2 regions of the Virgibacillus sediminis genome follow, and region 2 is predicted to be linked to the other one. Evidence: a T-box and tRNA genes for the amino acid it is inferred to sense, from the RefSeq annotation. Region 2 holds a T-box; the other holds one or more tRNA genes.
What was found. The T-box of region 2 lies ahead of serS (serine--tRNA ligase). A T-box ahead of a tRNA ligase gene usually reads a tRNA of that ligase, here a tRNA-Ser.

Region 1: it encodes a tRNA-Ser, which carries the amino acid that the T-box ahead of serS (serine--tRNA ligase) is inferred to sense. The anticodon was not compared.

Annotation. Positions count from the first base shown of each region.
Region 1 covers NZ_JBHRRZ010000002.1:34,663-44,620, reverse strand. Annotated here, with positions in the region: gene ACFODW_RS01235 (aldo/keto reductase) at 1-719, opposite strand, end outside; gene ACFODW_RS01230 (YusW family protein) at 886-1,437, shown strand; gene ACFODW_RS01225 (hypothetical protein) at 1,700-1,978, opposite strand; gene ACFODW_RS01220 (amino acid ABC transporter ATP-binding protein) at 2,037-2,759, opposite strand; gene ACFODW_RS01215 (amino acid ABC transporter permease) at 2,756-3,415, opposite strand; gene ACFODW_RS01210 (transporter substrate-binding domain-containing protein) at 3,664-4,452, opposite strand; gene ACFODW_RS01205 (hypothetical protein) at 4,750-5,262, opposite strand; gene ACFODW_RS01200 (NADPH-dependent FMN reductase) at 5,450-6,001, opposite strand; gene ACFODW_RS01195 (DUF6241 domain-containing protein) at 6,095-6,682, opposite strand; tRNA gene ACFODW_RS01190 (tRNA-Ser) at 6,861-6,953, shown strand; gene ACFODW_RS01185 (sialidase) at 7,605-8,813, opposite strand; gene ACFODW_RS01180 (ArgE/DapE family deacylase) at 9,021-9,958, opposite strand, start outside.
Region 2 covers NZ_JBHRRZ010000016.1:80,423-90,380, reverse strand. Annotated here, with positions in the region: gene ACFODW_RS10600 (TIGR04104 family putative zinc finger protein) at 131-427, opposite strand; gene proC (pyrroline-5-carboxylate reductase) at 440-1,255, opposite strand; tRNA gene ACFODW_RS10590 (tRNA-Ser) at 1,795-1,887, opposite strand; gene serS (serine--tRNA ligase) at 2,016-3,293, opposite strand; T-box leader at 3,354-3,582, opposite strand; gene pdxT (pyridoxal 5'-phosphate synthase glutaminase subunit PdxT) at 3,617-4,210, opposite strand; gene pdxS (pyridoxal 5'-phosphate synthase lyase subunit PdxS) at 4,226-5,110, opposite strand; gene ACFODW_RS10570 (serine hydrolase) at 5,171-6,457, opposite strand; gene guaB (IMP dehydrogenase) at 6,669-8,141, opposite strand; gene ACFODW_RS10560 (YaaC family protein) at 8,302-9,285, shown strand; gene ACFODW_RS10555 (carboxylate--amine ligase) at 9,396-9,958, opposite strand, start outside.

The sequences.
Region 1 (9,958 bases), on a different contig from region 2:
TGAAGCTTATCATTCAACTCAGGAAATGCTTCATTATCCAGGAAGAATCCTTCAAATACTCCATAACGGAATGGTGACCAAGCCTGGATCGTCATATCATGCAGCCTGCTGTAATCAAGGACACTTCCATCCCGGTCCAGGCTATTGTCATGCCTGGTGTTCACCTGCAGCCCTTTATCAATCATCCCCGTATGCATCACACTGAACTGGAGCTGATTGACAATTAAATCCTGTTCTACGTATTTGTTCAATAATTCAATCTGCATGGGGTTATGATTACTGACCCCAAAGTGCTTCACCTTCCCACTTGTGTAAAGCTTATCAAATGCCTCTGCCACCTCCTCCGGCTCTACCAATGTATCGGGGCGGTGAAGAAGAAGGACATCCACATGATCGGTATGTAACCTGCGCAGGCTATCTTCCACCGACCTCAGTATATGTTCCTTCGAAAAATCGTAGAACCCTTTTCGTATACCCGTTTTTGTCTGAATCTTAAACCTCTCACGTACAGAAGAATTCATATTTATTGCTTTAGCAAAGACTTCCTCGGACAGACCGCCTGCATAAATATCTGCATGATCAAACAAATCCACTCCAAGCTCTAACGCCTCGCGGATGGTTTTCTCAGCCTTTTCCACTGATTCTTTTCCCATGTTCATACATCCCAAAGCAATATTGGAAACCTCCACCCCGCTGGTGCCAAGCTGCATTTTCTTCATGTACACACCCTACTTTCCTCTAATTTACTGCCATTTTAACACTCACAGAAGGAAAGTTCTGTGGGAATGCCTGCCCCCATATATGGAGTTCGTACGAAGTTTAATAGAAAAATGGAAAGGCAATACTACTAATGTAAAAACAAATCATAGACAGGAGAGATAGCGGATGTCGAAACTGAAAAGCCTCGGAGCACTTATCATACTTACCTTTTTACTGGCAGCCTGCGGGAATAATGACCAAGCTGAAGAAGGAATCCCGGAAGAACAAGCAGAAGTAGAGACTACCGAAGAAAGCGGTCAAGCGAATGACAGCGCCGGCTCGGATAATGCTTCCGAAAACCAGGGATCTATCGATGAGATCACCGAATCGGATGAGGTGAGTGATCCACCATCTGAACCACCATACGAATTCAAGCACTTCAGCCTCGAAGCTGACGTAGAAGGAACCCGCGATGCAATTGAAGTAGAATACGAACATGAAACCGATGAAACAGAAGCTTCCTATAAAGATAATAATGGCGGTGTACAACTAGCAGGCGATGACGCAATGGAAGAGCTGGACAGCATCTTTTCAGAATTCAACTTTGATTCCAGCACTCCGGAAGAAGAAGTAGCACAAGAAGTAGCAAAAGCATTCAATGTTCCTGACGACGCAGAAGAAGTCGAACTGGAAATTGAATTCACCGACGACAATGAATTAGATTATGAACGGAGTTAAGTGAAAGATGTATAGAGGTTGGGACAAAAGTGTTTAATCCAGGGATAAATGCAAACTAACTAGATAATTTGATTAGTGGATATAAACCGCTTCGGAAAATACACTTCGCTTTTCGCGGGCGGCTGGTGAGCCTCCTCGTGCTAACGCACTGTGGGGTCTCACCTATGCCTTTCCTCCCGCTGGAGTCTACGTGTATTTCCTCCGCTAATTTAGATTATTGTTGCCTATAAAGTTAAACGTTTAGATATGTCACAACCTCTTTTTATGACATTGATTGAGGTAGGAGGGGGTGCTCCCTGAATCGTACGGGATAAACCTGTCCTCCTGCCGATTCCACGAGCGTGCTGCTGATTATTCTGCGCTCCTGCTGATTCCCAGAGCGTGATGCTGATAAATCTGCTCTCCCGCCAATTCCCAGAGCGTGACGCCGATAAATCTGCCCTCCCGCTGATTCCATGAGCGTGCTGCCGATAAATCCACGCTCCTGCTGATTACGCACGCGAACTGCCGATAAACCAGCTCTCCCGCCGATTCCACGCACCCCCCACTCCACTACAACTCCATCAAAAAAGAGCAGGCCTGCCAGTGCCTGCTCCCTTTTATAAAATCTTATTCAGGAATTCCTGTGTTCTCTCCGACTGCGGATTGGTGAAAATTTGCTCCGGGTCGCCTTCTTCCATAATAATACCCTGATCCATGAACAGCACACGGTCGCCGACTTCCCTGGCGAATCCCATTTCATGGGTGACAACCACCATGGTCATTCCCTCTTGTGCAAGCTGCTTCATTACTTCCAGCACTTCACCGACGAGCTCGGGGTCGAGTGCGGAGGTCGGTTCATCGAAGAGCATGGCTTTCGGTTCCATTGCCAATGCTCTGGCGATGGCCACCCTCTGTTGCTGCCCGCCGGATAGCTGACTTGGATATTGTTCTGCTTTATCGGAGAGGCCGACCTTTGCCAGCAGGTCCATTCCTCTTTTACGTGCCTCATCTTTGGTAATTTTCCTTACCTTTAATGGTGCAAGCATAATATTCTCGATGACCGACTTATGCGGAAAGAGATTGAACTGCTGGAACACCATCCCTACTTCCGTACGCACCATATTGATATCCGTTTTCGGGTCGGTGAGGCTCTCACCGTCGATAATCACGTCACCGCCGGTAATTTCCTCGAGCATGTTGAGGCAGCGGAGGAATGTACTCTTGCCCGATCCGCTGGGCCCGATGACACAGACCACTTCCTTCTGCTCTATTTCACAATCTATTCCTTTCAATACTTCCGTTTTTCCGAAGCTCTTGTGCAAATCTTTTACTGAAATCATTGGATATCCAACCTTCTTTCTATTATCCGGAGTACAAAGGACAATGTCAGTGTAATGGCAAGGTAGAAGACTGCTACTGCCGTATAGATTTCCACTGCATTAAAATAGTTGGAGGCAATCATTCTTCCTTGGAACATCAGCTCAGGTACAAGAATGACCGATAAAAGTGATGTATCCTTAATACTAATGATAAACTGGTTGCCGAGCGGCGGAATCATCCGCTTGAATGCCTGCGGCCAAATAATATAGCGCATGGTCTGGCGATGCCCGAGCCCCAAGGAGCGTCCCGCCTCCATCTGTCCTTTGTCCACTGAATCCACCGCACCACGGACAATTTCTGCGATATATGCACCTGAATTGAGTGCGATGACAATAATACCGGCCGTCACCGACTCCATGTTATAGCCCGTGATCAGCGGCATGGCGAAAAATATCCAGATGGCCTGTACAAGCACCGGAGTTCCCCTGATCACTTCCACATAAATGGATGACAAACCGTAAATGATTTTCTTCTTGGATATTCTCCCCAGCCCGAAGATGGCCCCCAGCACAAAACCTAGCAGCAAGCCGGCAATGGAAATAAGAAGTGTATAATACAAGCCAGTGCCAAGCTGTGGAAGGAAGTCTATTACTCCTGCCCAATCGAATCGAAACATCCTCTCACCTCTATCTCTCAAAATTCTAAAATTCTATTATTCTACAAAAACAATAAAGGAACTTGGCTGCATACGAGCATAGGCACGACACAGCCAAGTTCCTTCATACTTGGAAAAACCATTTAATTTGTGCCAAAAAGGCATTCATTCAAGGAAATATCAGCTTACCCAGATCCATATGGGCTCCTCCGATTTTCCCTCTTCACGAGTTGCAGTATACCTAGATCGTCTTTATTCAATTAGTTGTCTTATTCTGCTGCACCAAACCACTTCTCGTAAATTTCATCATATGTGCCGTTCTCTCTCAGTTCAGCAAGTGCTGTATTGATAGCTTCCACCAGCTCTTCCTTGCCCTTTGTCACGGCAATTCCGTATTCCTCCGCCTTGTACAAGTCGCCAACTACTTTCAGGCTGCCCTCGCCGGAGGTCTGAATATAGTAACGAACATTCGGATCATCATACAGAATAGCATCCGCACTTCCGTTTTCTACAGCCATATACGCTTGATCCAGCTGCTCGTATTCATTGGCTTCAGCACCCTCAATGTTTTCTTTGATGTAAGCGGAGCTGGTGGACCCCATTCTTGTGGCAATGGTTTTGCCTTCGAGGTCTTCCATCCCTTTAATGTCTTCATTATCTGCGGCTACCCCGATGGCCAGTCCGGATTCGAAGTAAGGGTCACTGTAGTCAATGCTCTTTTTCCGTTCTTCGGTAATGCCGATTCCGGCAATCGCAATATCAAATTGGCCTGTCTGCAGACCAGGTATGATTCCGTCAAAGTTGGTAGTTTCCATTTCTATCTCAAAACCGGCTTCATCGGCGATAGCATTAATCAAATCGATATCGAAACCAACATGTTCCCCGTCTTTCATAAATTCAAATGGAACAAAGGAGTTGTCAGTAACTACTGTATAACTGTCTTCCAATTCAGCCGTTGCCTCTGCTTCCCCGCTTGCATCTTCCCCAGAGCCGCAAGCTGCCAACAGAAGAACAAGCCCCAGCATAAGTATTGCTGCATACCATTTTCTTTCTCTCATAATCATTTCCCCCTTGTTTGATTATTTGTACCTATGAGAAAAGTATGTCTATTCACAAACACATATTAATCATACCAAAAATCAGCAGCAATAAAAAGCGGATTTTTCTGTTATTTCTTGCAATGAACCCTCAATAATCCTGCTAGCAATAGTCTAATAGGATAAAAGCGCCTATATTTGGCTGATAACTAGCAAATGCTGATAGATGAACCATATTGAATCCAACTACCATCAATAAAAAAGCACGCTTTCAGCCATATCTGACTAAAAGCGTGCCCTGAGTGCGAAACCCAGCGTTTACTCTATAACTTCGACATTTTTTGCGTATTCCATTCCGTCTTCCGTTTGCTCCAATTCATAGGAAATTTTCGTATCGGGAGACAACTCACCCAATAATTCATATTCCTCTGGAGCAAAGGAAACAACTTCCACTCCGTCTGCAGTTTTTACTTCCATGGAATGAGAGTCAGCCAGTCCCTGGAAAGTAGCTTCTACACGATCCCCAGTATCATTGGCTTCCTGCTGATTGCTTGTTTCCTCTTCTGCATCCTCATTTGCATTGGATTCTTCCTGTGCAGCCTCTTCGTTATTGTCGGATTCTCCCGCTTCCTGCTCGTTGTTTTCCGGCTCATCCGTTCCTTCTTCTACTTCATTAGCCTCTTCTGCTTCATTCGTCTGTTCTTCCTCTACACCTTCATTGGCTGTTTCCTCTTCCTGTTCATTCTCTGCAGGTTCGTCCGTGGTTTCATCATTACCACATGCTGCTAGAATAAAAGGAACGAGAAATGCCAGAATAAGCAATTTTTTCATGGATAGACCTCCTCATAGTTCAATTGCCTAGAAGCATCTCGGAATAAAGAACGCCCCCGGCCAATTCGATTATACAATAAATCTTACACATTTTGGCAAAATCCTATAAATTCCCGACTTTAGAAGGATAAAAATAAAAAAACACGTTTCCAGTCACATGACCGGAAACGTGCCCTTATCAACCCATTTAGCTATATACCTTCGTCTTTTCTGTCCAATTGATAAAGTTGTCGACTACATTATCAAGGAAGTTGATGGTCTCCTCGTCCTTAAGGTTGCCATCTTCATCGATTTTTTCATGGACCGAACCGATATAAACCTCATTTCCTGGAAGTGTCAATGTGCCAATTCCAGGAGCATTGAGGATTTGGCGCAATTGAAGCTGTGCTTTGACTGTGCCGAGGCCACCCATACTGGCTCCGACCACCATCGCCGGTTTGTTTACCATTACCTGATCGACACGGGAGAACCAGTCGAGAGCATTCTTCAGCATTCCTGAAATGCTTCCATTATATTCTGGAGTCGCGATGAGAATACCGTCGCTCTCCTTAATGATTTTGCGGAGATCCTCTACGATCTGTGGTGGATTCAGTTCTTCATCCTGATTATAGAATGGCAGCTGGTCGATAGGCAGGATCTCTATATCCAATTTCCCATCATACCTTTTCTGCATAAAAGAAGTTAATTGCCGATTGTATGAATCCTTCCTGTTGCTTCCCACCATAGCTGCTATCTTCATAATTCCATTCCTCCATTTCCTATTAAGTACTGTTTTCATTTTCACAGATACTTGCGAAGGAGGCAAGAAATCAGCTTACATCCACATACCCGCTTACTCTTTCTCACTTTCCAAATATGTCTGTTCCTCTTCCAAAGTCATGACACCATAGGCTTTTCCGACAGTTCCTCCCTGCAGTTCCCAGATGGCATTATGGTCTGCATCGGCCGTAGAAAAGTCCCCTTCCTTCCATTTAAGGAGGATTTCCCGGTAAACATCCTCATGGTCAAGCGACACTTCGTCCAGACCCTCAAGCAGCCAGTCGATCCGTTGCGGATGGATCTCATAGAATCCCCACTTCTTCTCTGCCTTTATCTTTTGATGGGACATGCCATGAATATATTCTTGAAACAGACCATCCGATAACTGGTGAGAAGGCCTATCTTCCCCGAATGGGTTCAGTCCGCTCTCCTCAAATTCCTGAAGATCCTGCTCGCTGATCGTTCCCTTGATTTTCTCCCGTTGTTCGGAGACATTCTCCAGGCCTTCATCAGCAGGGCTTCCTTCTGCCGCTTCCTCGCCTGCTGATGCGCTCTCTGCCGGATCCTCTATCACCTTTTCCGTCTCCAGCCACAGGAAAACTGCCAGTCCGGCACTTGCCAACAATAAAATAATCCCAAAAATGGGCATAGGTTTTTTCACGTAAGACCCTCCATTCCTTTCCTATTAATAAAATGACCAAGAATCTCATGGGGCGAATTTCGAATATAAAGAATTCACATCAAACCCCTTGAAGAAAACACAAAAAAGGATTATTATTTCTTATGTAGTTTTCAATCAGGCAGAGCACAGTTCGTCGTGCACTGCGCCATCCAACTAGGGAGAAGTACCCAAGTCCGGCTGAAGGGGATGCACTCGAAATGCATTAGGACGGGTTACCGTCGCGTGGGTTCGAATCCCACCTTCTCCGCCATTATAAATCTTGTATGTAATTATTCAAGACGCTTACATAAATATCCTGCATGGATAAAAAATTTGTTAGAAAAACTCCCGGGACTTCTGAACAGTTCCGTTCCGGTCTTGTAAACATAAGAAATAGCATACTAATTATCAAGAGCCTGGGACAAAATTTGTACCCTATTAACACGCTGACAATGGCTGTTGTCAGCCTGTTGATAGGGTTGTTTTGCATGCTGAAATACTGATAATCTTGGTTATACCGAGGAAAGAGGTTGGGACATATCTAAACGTTTAACTCTATACAAGAACAATAATCTAAACTAGCGGAGGTAATACACGTAGACTCCAGCGGGAGGAAAGGCATAGGTGAGACCCCACAGTGCGTTAGCACGAGGAGGCTCACCAGCCGCCCGCGGAAAGCGAAGTGTATTTCCGGAGTGGTGTATCTCCGCTAATCAAATTCCCCAGTAAGCTCGAGTTTATCTTAGGATAAATTGTTGCTTTTTGATTCTACTAATAGGAGAATGGTGATTTTGAGTTAATAAAATAGGAAAATTAACGGGACGCAGGCGCAGGTCGTTTATGATCTGCGCCTGCACCCTTGTTTACTTGCCCATACAAATAGTTAAAAAGAGTTCGCACTCAAATCTTCTCTGTTTAACAATTACCGCCCTTGCCATAAATGGATAAGGTCTTGGTTAACTCCTCTAGCAAACACATCGGTACGGTTTGGCCCCCAGGAAACAGCGGCAGGTGCTGAAGTTAAGCTGCCTCCGATATTTTGCCATCCTCCCCAGCGGGTACCATTCCATTCTCTCCGGTACAGTCGGTTTCCAGTGCCTCTTGCAAAGACCTCCAAGCGGTTTGGACGTCTAGAAGATACCGCCGGAGCACTTGTCAAGGTGCCACCCAGGTTTTCCCATTCACTCCATGTCCTCCCATTCCACCATCGATGGATAAGATTGTTGTTCTGTCCCCTGGCAAATACATCGATTCGGTTCGGCCCCCAAGAAACAGCCGCCGGTTCTGAAGTCAATGTGCCACCAAGGTCTTCCCACTCCTCCCAGCGGGAACCGTTCCATGTTCGTTTATAAAGCCGGTTCCCAGTGCCTCTGACAAAGACATCAATCTGGTTATTTCTGCGAGAAGAGGCTGCCGGACCACTCGTCAGAACCCCGCCAAGGCTTTCCCACTCACTCCACCTGGCGCCGTCCCACCATTTATGATAAAGCGCATTATCGGTACCACGAACAAACACATCAATTCGATTCGGCCCCCAAGAAACAGCTGCTGGAGGGGACGTTAGCACACCACCAAGGCTTTCCCACCCACTCCATCTGTTGCCATCCCACCAAATATGATAAAGTGCATTGTCTGTACCGCGGGCGAATACATCGAGTCGGTTATTTTGCCAAGAGGAAACAGCAGGGGCTGATGTTAGTACCCCACCTAGACTTTCCCAGCCTTGCCAATCCCCATCAGGGCCAGGTGCTCCTTCCCGAATTATTTCCAATGTAATTTCAATGACTCGAGTTAACACACGGTCCATCACATTCCTTGGTACGTTGAGTTGAGTAAACAGCAAGGTAAACCACGGTACCTGCCTTTGAAATTGCTGATAAACCTGAGCTGCCGATTGATTAGGGTTCGCCTGGTTAATTGTGTAATTGACAATAAAGAAAAATGCATAATCAGCAATCTGTCTATTCATTCCTGCTTGTTGTAGCTGGGAATATAAATTGCTATGTTCTGAACGAATTCGCTGCATAATTTGCTGGGCATTCACTTGCTGACGCATATCTTGAGACGGAACATATGGATGAACAGGGATAGGCATTGGTACTGGATAATAATAATACGGGTGGTTATACATAATGATACCTCCACTTTTTCTCTAGCCTATGCACAGGAAAAGGGAAGTGATAATGGGTGCTTATCCTACAGTCTTCTGTTTCCAGCACGAGCGCTGAAGGAGTAGGGAAAATTCATATTGCAGAAAGATTAAGCGGTTGAATAAACCCAAAAAAAGAGATAACCGCCAACTATGGCAGCCATCCCTTTATTGTTTAAAAACCTCATCTTATTTCGTTAACCCTAAAATTAACTCTTTATAGATATCGAAGAATGCAAAGTAGTAATCTTTGTATACATATTCATCTGTTTTGTGTGCCATTTTTGTTTCGCCTGGACCAAACATCATGAATGGAAAGTCTTCCTCTTTACCTCGCAATAAGTTTGACCCATCCGTCACCCCTGGCGAACCTTTAACGGAAATTTCCAAATCCAGATGTTTTTTACCGAGTTCTTTGGCAAGATCCACCATGTCAGACTGCCCGGAAGTGAAGACACTCGGCAACGACATGGTCACCTCCACATTAATATCGGAGCCTTCTTTATTGTATTTGTCAGCTGTTGTGTGGAATAAGTCAATCACTTCTTCGTTGTCAAATTCCGGAATGGTCCGCACGTTTATTTCAGCTGCTGCTTTTGCTGGAACGGAGTTTACTTGGTTCCCCGCATTAAAAATAGTTGTGCTCATCACCAATTGATCCAGCACGTCATTTTTACGGTCATCGCCGTTCAATTTTTCGTCCACTTCTAATAAATATTCCATGAGTGGATTGATCGCGTTATAGCCTTGGTCAGGCATGGAACTGTGTGCTGCTTCCCCAATAGAGGTGACACGCAAGTTAAGTGATCCTTTGTGAGAGTAAATAATCGTGTCATGAGATGGTTCAGCTACCCATAGATAATCTACATCATCCATATAGCCTTCTTCGTACAGCTTTTTAGAACCTGCCCCACCGACTTCTTCACCAGTCGTTGCCATAAAACGGACCGTACCATTCTTCAGTTCATTATTTTCTTTGAGTTCAATCATCACTAAAGCAAGGTTTACTAAACCTGCTTTCATGTCATTTGTTCCCCGCCCGTATAATTTCCCGTCTCGTTCTGTCAATGTGAACGGATCTGAAGTCCACTCGCTTTCCTCACCGGGAGAAACGACATCCATATGAC
Region 2 (9,958 bases):
AAGGAGCACCCTTTTTTACTGCATAAGAAAGTTTAAAATACCAATCTTTCTTCTATCGGCAGTGGGAACAGCCACATCCACTTTCTGCTGCTAGCAAGCACTCGTAATTTTGGAAATGAACCAGAATCCTTTACCAGAGATGGCTCTTTTCTTTACTCAATTCCACGGTGAAGGGGAGCAGGAATAAACAAGCCGCTCCAATCCCCGCTGTACTAACCATCACTTTTGGAAGTGAAACGTCTATATTCATATAGATAAAATAACTGAATGGTATCATGAATACTGGGAAAATAGCCGCTTTTTTGCATCCGCTGATGGTATGATAATTATCCGCTCCACAAGAGGGGCAGACCATCTTGGTGCGGAAGGAATGTTTAACAGCCTCCAAATACTCCCATACCGAGCCGCAGTGCGCACATTCCGGCATGCAACTACCACCTCATTCCCGTTCGCCCAGCTCCATTGATCTTTGTCGGGCGCTTCTTACACATTCTATGATAATTTTTTCAAAATCATGTCTTTTTAATGTGTCGATTCCAGCCTGAGTGGTTCCGTTCGGGCTCATGATTTTTTTTCGCAGCTCTCCGGCCGACTCCTCCGAATTTTTAAGCATATTACCCGCTCCAATCACTGTCTGGGTAATTAATTTCCGGGCTGTCTCTTCTGCAAGCCCGCTTTCCACGGCAGCCTTCTCCATGGCTTCGACAAGGTAATATATATATGCCGGTCCGCTTCCGGAGATCCCGGTCACTGTATGCATGTCTTCTTCCTTTACGACCGTGGTAGGCCCAATGGTGCTGAACAGTTCTTCAGCCTCTTTGATATGCGTTTCATCTGCATACTTTCCTGCTGCAATAGCAGTAGCAGACTGCCTGACTGCGGCCGAAGTATTGGGCATCGCTCTGATTACAGAAACATCCTGTCCGATCAAAGAGGAGATATAATCCGTGGATATCCCTGCACTTACAGAGATTACCAATTGTTCGCTTCTGATATGTTCTTTTATGGAAGAAATAGTAGCTTGAACATCATGCGGCTTGGTTGCAAGAATGAGGATATCACAAGCATCCACCATTCGTTTCGTATCAGAAATGGCCCGAATATTGTAATCCTCCTCCATTTTCTCCAGTCTCTTTTTATTGCTCTTGTTGGTCACCATAATATTCGTTGTCGGGAGTATTTCTGCGTTCACTATCCCCGCTATTACTGATTCTGCCATAGAACCTGCACCGATGAATCCAATTTTCTTATTCATGTACTGTCCTCCTTTTAAATGAAAAAAAGCCCATCACGTCCTTGGTAAAAGGACGGAATGGGTTTCCGCGGTACCACCTTTTATTGACGCCCCTTATACAAGACGCCCAACTCTATTGATAACACAGTTGCCTGTGGCTAGTATGTTCTAACGACTCACAGGCAGGTTCATACATACCTTTCCGATGGAATCTTTCAGCCGGCGAATTCCAATCTCTTTCGGATGGTTCCATGTACTAATGACCTGATCATTGTCTGTATCTTATACTTATTTATGTTTGTACTATATGTGGTTTGTTATTATATGTCAAGATTGCGCCTTTTATCACAAAAAGTCAGAAATAGACTAATTTGACTGGCCTGCGTTGGCTAATCGATGGACTATCTCCATAGGATATAAGGATTTGGAACTTGCATGATTATCCCTGGTTACTGTTATGCACCGTCAGGATTTTACAGTTTCCTTCATCATTAAAAAAACCGCTGCAATTGTTCGCAACGGTTTCCATATCTCCAATTTTTATGCGCTGATTTTATTAATGGAGGAGGTAGAGGGATTCGAACCCCCGCGCGGTTTGACCCGCCTGTCGGTTTTCAAGACCGATCCCTTCAGCCAGACTTGGGTATACCTCCGTGATAAGACAAGAATTACTATACCATGCTGGCAGAATCTTGTCAAACCGTATCAGTAATTTTTTTTCAATCTCTGTTGGAAAAGCTAAAGATAGGCAGAAACAGAAGGGGATCCCCCTTCTGTTTCATTACTTATCCAGTACTTCTTTTCCACCCATATAAGGTCGCAGGACTTCAGGGATCTCCACCAATCCTTCTTCCAACTGATAATTCTCCAGTATGGCTGCTACGGTACGCCCGATCGCCAGTCCTGAGCCGTTCAGAGTATGGACGAACTCCGGCTTGCCATTCGCCTCCCTGCGGAAACGGATGCCAGCACGTCTAGCTTGGAAATCTTCGAAGTTGGAACAAGAGGAGATTTCCCGATACGTATCCTGGCTTGGAATCCAGACTTCAATATCATACTTTTTGGCGGCAGTGAATCCCAAGTCTCCTGTACACATGCTCATCACCCGGTAAGGCAGCTTGAGAAGCTGTAAAACTCTTTCTGCATGGCCGGTCAGTGTTTCTAATGTTTCATAAGAATCCTCCGGCTTTGCTAAATGAACCAGTTCTACTTTGTTGAATTGGTGCTGTCGAATCAGCCCTCTTGTATCCCGTCCGGCCGATCCAGCCTCAGATCGGAAGTTCGCACTGTAAGCAACATATTTTTTAGGGAGTTGATCTACCGAAAGAATCTCATCCCGGTGATAGTTGGTTACCGGAACTTCAGCCGTTGGAATCATAAAGTAATCCCAATCCTCCACCTTAAAAGCATCCTCTTCGAATTTCGGAAGCTGCCCGGTACCAGTCATGCTTGTCCGGTTCACCATCTGCGGTGGAAGCATCTCCTGATAACCGTGTTCATCAGCATGAAGGTCCATCATGAAGTTCAATAAGGCGCGTTCCAAGCGGGCGCCCATCCCTTTGTAGAAGACAAAACGGCTGCCGGTTACTTTAGCTGCTCTTTCGAAATCCAAGATGTCCAAGTTGGTGGCAAGGTCCCAATGGGCCTGTGCCTCAAAGCCAAACTCCGGCAGTTTCCCCCATTTCCGGGCTTCAATATTATCCTCTTCATCTTCTCCGACAGGTACACTTTCGTGGGGAATATTCGGAATGGAAAGCATAATATGGTCCAATGTTTCTTCTGCTTCCTTGAGCTCTTTATCCAATGCAGAGATTTTTTGGCCTACTTCCCGCATTTCCTTGATTGCCTGCTCAGCATCTTTTTTCTCTTTCTTAAGTACAGAAATCTGCTTGGATGCTTCATTCCTTTTCGCCTTTAGCTTCTCCGTTTCACTAATCAAGTTCCTGCGTTTTTCGTCCAGCTCTTCAAATTTGTCAAGATCGGATAAGTCTTCCCCGCGATGGGCCAGTTTTCCTTTGATTTCTTCAAAGTTATTGCGCAGATACTTCATATCCAGCATACATATTCCTCCTTATTAATTTACTATGCCAATTTGACAAGAAAAAACTCCCGTCCCTGAAATAGGGACGAGAGGCTGTTTCCCGCGTTGCCACCCTTGTTGAAGAGAGTTTAAACTACTCTTCCGGCTTACGGCTATTAACGGTGCGTAACCGGGTTTACCTACTTTCAGGTGCCTTTCAGTAAACCAGTTCAAGGATGGATTCACAGCAGCCAACCGTCGATTCCCACCAGCCATCGACTCTCTTATGGATGGAACTGCTATTACTGATTCCTATCATTACTGTTTGCATTCAATTATTTTATATCATAGCTGATTTTTTTTTAGGATGCAACTGTTTGCAGGGACTCTTCCACCATAGAAACAAAATAGGCAATCACCCTGTTATCATCCGTCAATTCCGGATGGAAGGCTGTACATATATATTGCCCCTGCTTTGCAGCTACAATCCGATCCTTGTAAGTTGCCAGCACCTCTACTTGAGGTCCTGCTTCCGTAATATATGGTGCACGGATAAAGACGGCGTTAAAATTCTCTCCTACATGCTCGATATCCAGCCCGGCTTCAAAGCTTGCAACCTGACGGCCGAATGCATTCCTGGCAACTTTCATATCGATAAGGCCGAGATGGGCATTTTCCTGCCCTTCAATACCAGAGGCCATAAGAATAAGCCCGGCACATGTACCAAATACAGGTTTACCCTGTTGGCCAAATTCCTTGATGGCTTCAAAAAATCCATAACTGTCTATCAGACGACGCATTGTGGTACTTTCACCACCCGGGAGAATCAAACCGTCAATTTCGGCCAATTGTTCTTTCCGCTTCACTTCGACAGCCCGGGCTCCCGATTCTTCTACCGCGCGTATATGTTCTCTGACAGCTCCTTGGAGAGCCAGTACACCAATTGTAGCAGTCATCTTGACACCTTCTTTCTATTCACTGCGGTCCTGCATGCGGTCACTAGCGGCAATCGTACTCATTTCCAGGCCTTTCATAGCTGTGCCAAGGTCCTTGGACAGCTCGGCAATCAGTGAATAATCCTGGTAATGGGTAGTTGCTTCCACAATAGCCTTTGCAAATTTTGCAGGGTTGGCTGATTTGAAGATCCCTGAACCTACAAACACTCCGTCTGCTCCTAATTCCATCATCAAGGCCGCATCTGCTGGGGTGGCGACACCTCCGGCAGCAAAGTTGACAACAGGAAGGCGTCCTTCTTCCCGAATTTGCAACAGCAGTTCAAATGGTGCCCCAATTTCCTTCGCATAAGTCATCACTTCATCCTTGGACATGGAGGACAGTTTACGGATTTCCGACTGGACTTGACGCATATGGCGAACAGCTTCTACGATATTTCCTGTTCCAGGCTCGCCTTTGGTTCGGAGCATGGAAGCACCTTCACCAATTCGGCGTGTAGCTTCTCCTAAATTCCTGCAGCCACAGACAAATGGCACGGTGTAATTGGATTTATCCAAATGATAGACATCATCTGCAGGAGTGAGTACTTCACTTTCATCAATATAGTCTACGCCCATTGCTTCAAGGACTCTCGCCTCTACGACATGACCGATTCTGGCTTTTGCCATAACCGGAATGGACACCGCATTTAAGACTTCTTCCGTTACGGTTGGGTCTGCCATTCTTGCGACCCCGCCAGCAGCACGGATATCAGAAGGTACCCTTTCCAATGCCATTACGGCAACTGCCCCAGCTTCCTCAGCAATTTTTGCCTGTTCGGCATTGACCACGTCCATGATGACGCCGCCTTTCTGCATTTCAGCCATTCCACGTTTTACTCGATCTGTACCTGTATTAGTCATGATAGTTCCCCCTGTATTTTTTTGTTATTACTTACAAACTTATAATCTATCTATATAAAACTACTGGAAAAATCCTTTGATCCAATCAACAGCAGATCCAAAGAGGCTGCCGAAGAAGTCGCCGACTGCTCCAAGTGTCAGCATAAACCAGTTGTCTTTCTCGACGGCTTCATTGGTAACGAGGTTCACAGTGCCTGCATGATCAGGGAAAATATAGCCATAATCATCTTCCCCTTCATAAACTACTTCAGCTGTCCCGATTACTTCCCCTTCTTCCACTGGTGCAACCAATTCACCATTCTCATTCAACTTCTCTTCATCCAGATGATAGGTGATTTGATAAAGGTCTTCTTCTCCCTCTTTCATAGGGATATTTACCGCTTCAGCGGTAGAGATATTTACTTCATTTTCTTTTCCTTTATCGACTGGAAGGGTGGATTGTCCTTCCTTTTGATAACCAGCTGGTGCCAATTCCTGCTGCTCAAATTGATTAAACCCATAATCAAGCAGCACTGCTGTTTCTTCAAATCTTTCTTCTCTGCTGTTCGTCTTCATGACAACTGATATGAGCCTTTGGCCATTTTGTTCAGCTGTACCGGTAAATGTGTAGCCGGCAAGCTCTGTATTGCCAGTTTTTAGTCCATCGACTCCTTCATAATAGAATTGCTGAAGGGAGACTCCCTCGTGATCGAGCATCCAATTCCAGTTATCAATGGTGTAGCCCTCAAATTCTATTTGAGGCATACTGGAGAACTCCAAAGCCACCGGATAGTCATTGATCAGATGATAAGCCAAGTAGGCTGAAGACCGTGCGGAGAGAAGATTCGTGCCATTGGGGTCTGTACCTTCCGGCCGGTTCTCCCCTAGTGATTCATTATCCAATCCAGTGGAATTGACGAATTTATATTCCGAGAGGCCCATTTCCTCTGCTTTCGCGTTCATCATTTCTACAAACTCTGTTTCGGAGCCGGCAATGAGCTCAGCCAAGGCAATGGTTGTAGCATTGTCCGAGTTGACAGCCATCGCTTCATACAATTCACGGACCGTGTAATCCTTCCCCTGAGTAAGCCCTACTCCGGAGAATAGAGTATTTGCAGATATGCTGTATGGATAATCACTGATCTGTGTGGTGGTATCCCAACTGATTTGACCTTCCTCAATAGCTTCCAAAACCAAATATTCTGTCATCATTTTGGTCATGCTAGCAGGCGGCAGGGCCTGATCAGGCTCCTTCGCATATAGCACTTTACCCGTGTCAGCGTCGACCAGTATTGCCGACTCGGCGTCAAGATCCAGCTCGTCCTGCGCTTGAGCCGCAAGTGGCTGTCCAACGGCAGCTAGGGCCATTACTAGTGCAGCCATTAAAACCATAAGACTTCTTTTACCTTTATACCTCAACTTCTGTACCTCCACTGTAGTTTAAAGGCATATGTATGCCCTCTCTTATTCTATCATAGAAAAAAAGATTAGAAAACGTGGTTAACAGCAGGTTGTGCTGAATTACAAATCCGGGGAACAGAAGAATCCTATTCCTCTGTTCCCCGGCTCTAACCTTAGACTAGTTCAAAGAATAATTCGGTGCTTCTTTAGTGATCTGCACATCATGTGGATGGCTCTCACGAAGGCCGGCATTGGTGATGCGGATAAACCGTGCATCTCTGCGCAACTCTGTGATAGTTGCTGTTCCGCAATATCCCATTCCGGATCGCAAGCCGCCCATTAGCTGATGAACGGTGTCAGCAAGCGGCCCTTTATAAGCGACCCTTCCTTCAATCCCCTCTGGGACCAACTTTTTATTGTCCGAATCTGCCTGGAAGTAACGGTCCTTGGACCCTGACTTCATGGCCCCTACAGATCCCATTCCACGATAAACTTTAAATTGCCGCCCTTGATAAATCTCTGTTTCTCCAGGGCTCTCAGCAACTCCGGCAAACATGCTTCCAAGCATCACGGCATGTGCGCCAGCTGCAAGGGCCTTTACAATATCCCCAGAGTACTTGATCCCCCCGTCAGCTATGACAGGTACATCATACTTCGATGCTTCCGCAGCACAATCATATACGGCGGTAATCTGGGGAACACCTACACCTGCGACTACACGTGTCGTACAAATCGATCCAGGCCCAATGCCCACTTTGACAATGGTTGCTCCTGCCTCGATCAATGCTCTCGTCCCTTCTGCTGTAGCTACGTTCCCAGCAATGATGTCCAGGTCGGGATAAGCCTTGCGGACTTCCTTTACCTGTTCAATAACTCCCTTGGAATGCCCATGTGCTGTGTCAATGACAATCACATCAACACCAGCTTGTACCAGCTTGTCAATCCTTGTCATCGCATCTCCTGTAACACCGACAGCCGCTCCGGCAACGAGCCTTCCTTGAGCATCTTTCGCAGCATTCGGGAATTCTATGACTTTTTCAATATCCTTGATGGTGATTAATCCCTTTAAGGTGCCGTCTTCGTCAATCAGTGGCAGCTTTTCAATCTTATGTTGATGCAGCAGCTTTTCTGCTTCTTCCAATGTAGTTCCGACCGGTGCTGTAACAAGGTTCGTGCTTGTCATGACCTCTGAGATTCGGATAGAATAATCCTGAATAAACCGGAGGTCGCGGTTGGTTAATATGCCGACAAGCTGCTGCTCTTCAATGGAGTTGACAATAGGAACACCGGAAATGCGGAATTTGCCCATTAGATGCTCTGCATCATAAACCTGGTGTTCCGGTGTGAGGAAAAATGGATCAGTAATAACTCCGCTTTCTGAGCGCTTTACCTTATCCACCTGATCTGCCTGTTCTTCAATCGACATATTTTTGTGAATAATCCCCAGTCCGCCCTGGCGCGCTATCGCTATCGCCAACTCTGCTTCGGTGACAGTGTCCATTCCTGCACTGATGAATGGGGACTTGAGCTTCAGGTTCTCCGATAAATCCGTACTCAACTCGACATCCTTTGGCAATATGTCCGATTCTGCCGGCATCAGCAATACATCATCAAACGTCAAACCTTCTTTTGCAAATTTATCCTCACGCATGTTCATCCTCCTTCAGAATATGTATGGATTCCACCAATGTGGAAATGCTACATGAATACTACTTATTTTTATATACTTTACGCCATCAATTTTTCTTTTTCAACCACATGGTAAAAATAAATAGATTCTAAATTTTACAACGTTTCATTGGGAGGCAACCATGGATACCACAAGGATAAAATCCTATTTAACCTGGCTGAAAAACCTCCAGACAAGCCAGCTTTATTTAAAGGAATGCTACAGCAGCCTTCCCGATCCTAGAGGGGAGGGGAAAAGCTATGAGAACAGTGCAGGTTTTCTCTACTACTTGGACCAGGGCCAACTCTTCCTGGAGGAAGCTGAAAGGGTTGATGATCGTATCAAGCCGCTTCTTTGCTTCTACGGACTGACCCATTTGATGAAGGCCTGTCTCCTGACCACTCGTCCGGACTATCCGGAATCGACCTCCATCCTCGCCCATGGAGTGACTTCTAGGAAACGGAAAAAGAAACAGTACACCTTTTATGACGATGAGGTGAAAATACAACAGAATGGTTTATTCAGTTATGCATTTGATCACTTGTTCCAGCTTAACCGGCTTCCTTTTGAGAAGATGAAAATGAAAACACTTTTTGGACTCATTCCGGAGATGAATGATTTCCTGGACTGGGATGAATCTCGGAAATGTGTAGAAATCGGTGATCTCTATTCTAAATCCCTGCACTTCTCCCAAGAACTGCTGGATGCCTACCACTTGACAGAAAAGTCCTTCGTTCACCGCCTGGAAGCAACCGGCCTGCCTCTCCACACAACCGGCAGGACGAAGAAGCATTTGACAGTAAAATTGAAAATGCCTATTTTGCATTCGATTGGGCCTTTTTATTTTCACTTGGAAAAGGAAAAAATATACTTCCCATGCAACAGGGATGATTTCATAAAAGTGCCAGAAATACTGATACATTACTTGTTGCTCTATAACCTTAGCATGGTCAGCAGATACGAAACCGAATACTGGGGGGAATTGTTTACTACAAAGTATGGGGAGGACTATTCCATTATCAGCCATTATCTCTCTTTCGCCTCTAGAAAAGTGCTCCATCTCTGTGGAGATTACTTAATGCTGAAGCCTGAAGAGAAACTGATTGCACGGAGGGAGTCTCATTAGAAGAAGTGGGGCTGAGCATGATTTTGTTATATTTATAGTGTCCAAAAACCTAATATAAGCTGCACTCCCCAGTTAAGAAGTGCAGCTTTTACTTTTAAAGTTCCTGCTGCTTACCACTGATTATTCTTGTATTTACGATAATAATTGAACTGCCGGACAAGCAAATACAATTTCCGCTTCATATTTTTATCATTTTTATAGAACAGCGGATTCACCCATTGCCCTTGCTTTAACAGGCGGCTGACATCGGCTTTGACATCCTTGTTATCGACGAATTTCCGCAGCACTGCTTTGGGTACGACCGTAAACAAGACCTCTTTATTGAGGAAAATCAGCGGTTTTTCTTTGTCGTGGAGTACATCATCAACGATATACTCAGCCATATTATGACCCAGCGCATTTACATAGTAGCTGGATCTCCCTTGTCGGATGTTCACTTCGAACACTTTGAATTTGCCGTCTCTTTCATCGTACTTCATATCGAAATTGGCAAACCCGACATAGCCTACATCTTCGAGGAATTTGCGCAATTTCTCCATCATTTCTTTATTATATCGGGAAATGACTGCTGTGTAATTCCCAATAGCGGTTGGTGTATGCTCCTGAAGTACCACCTGTCCAAAGGAAACCAGCTGTGTTTTTCCTTGTGAATTGAGATATACTACCGAATCCC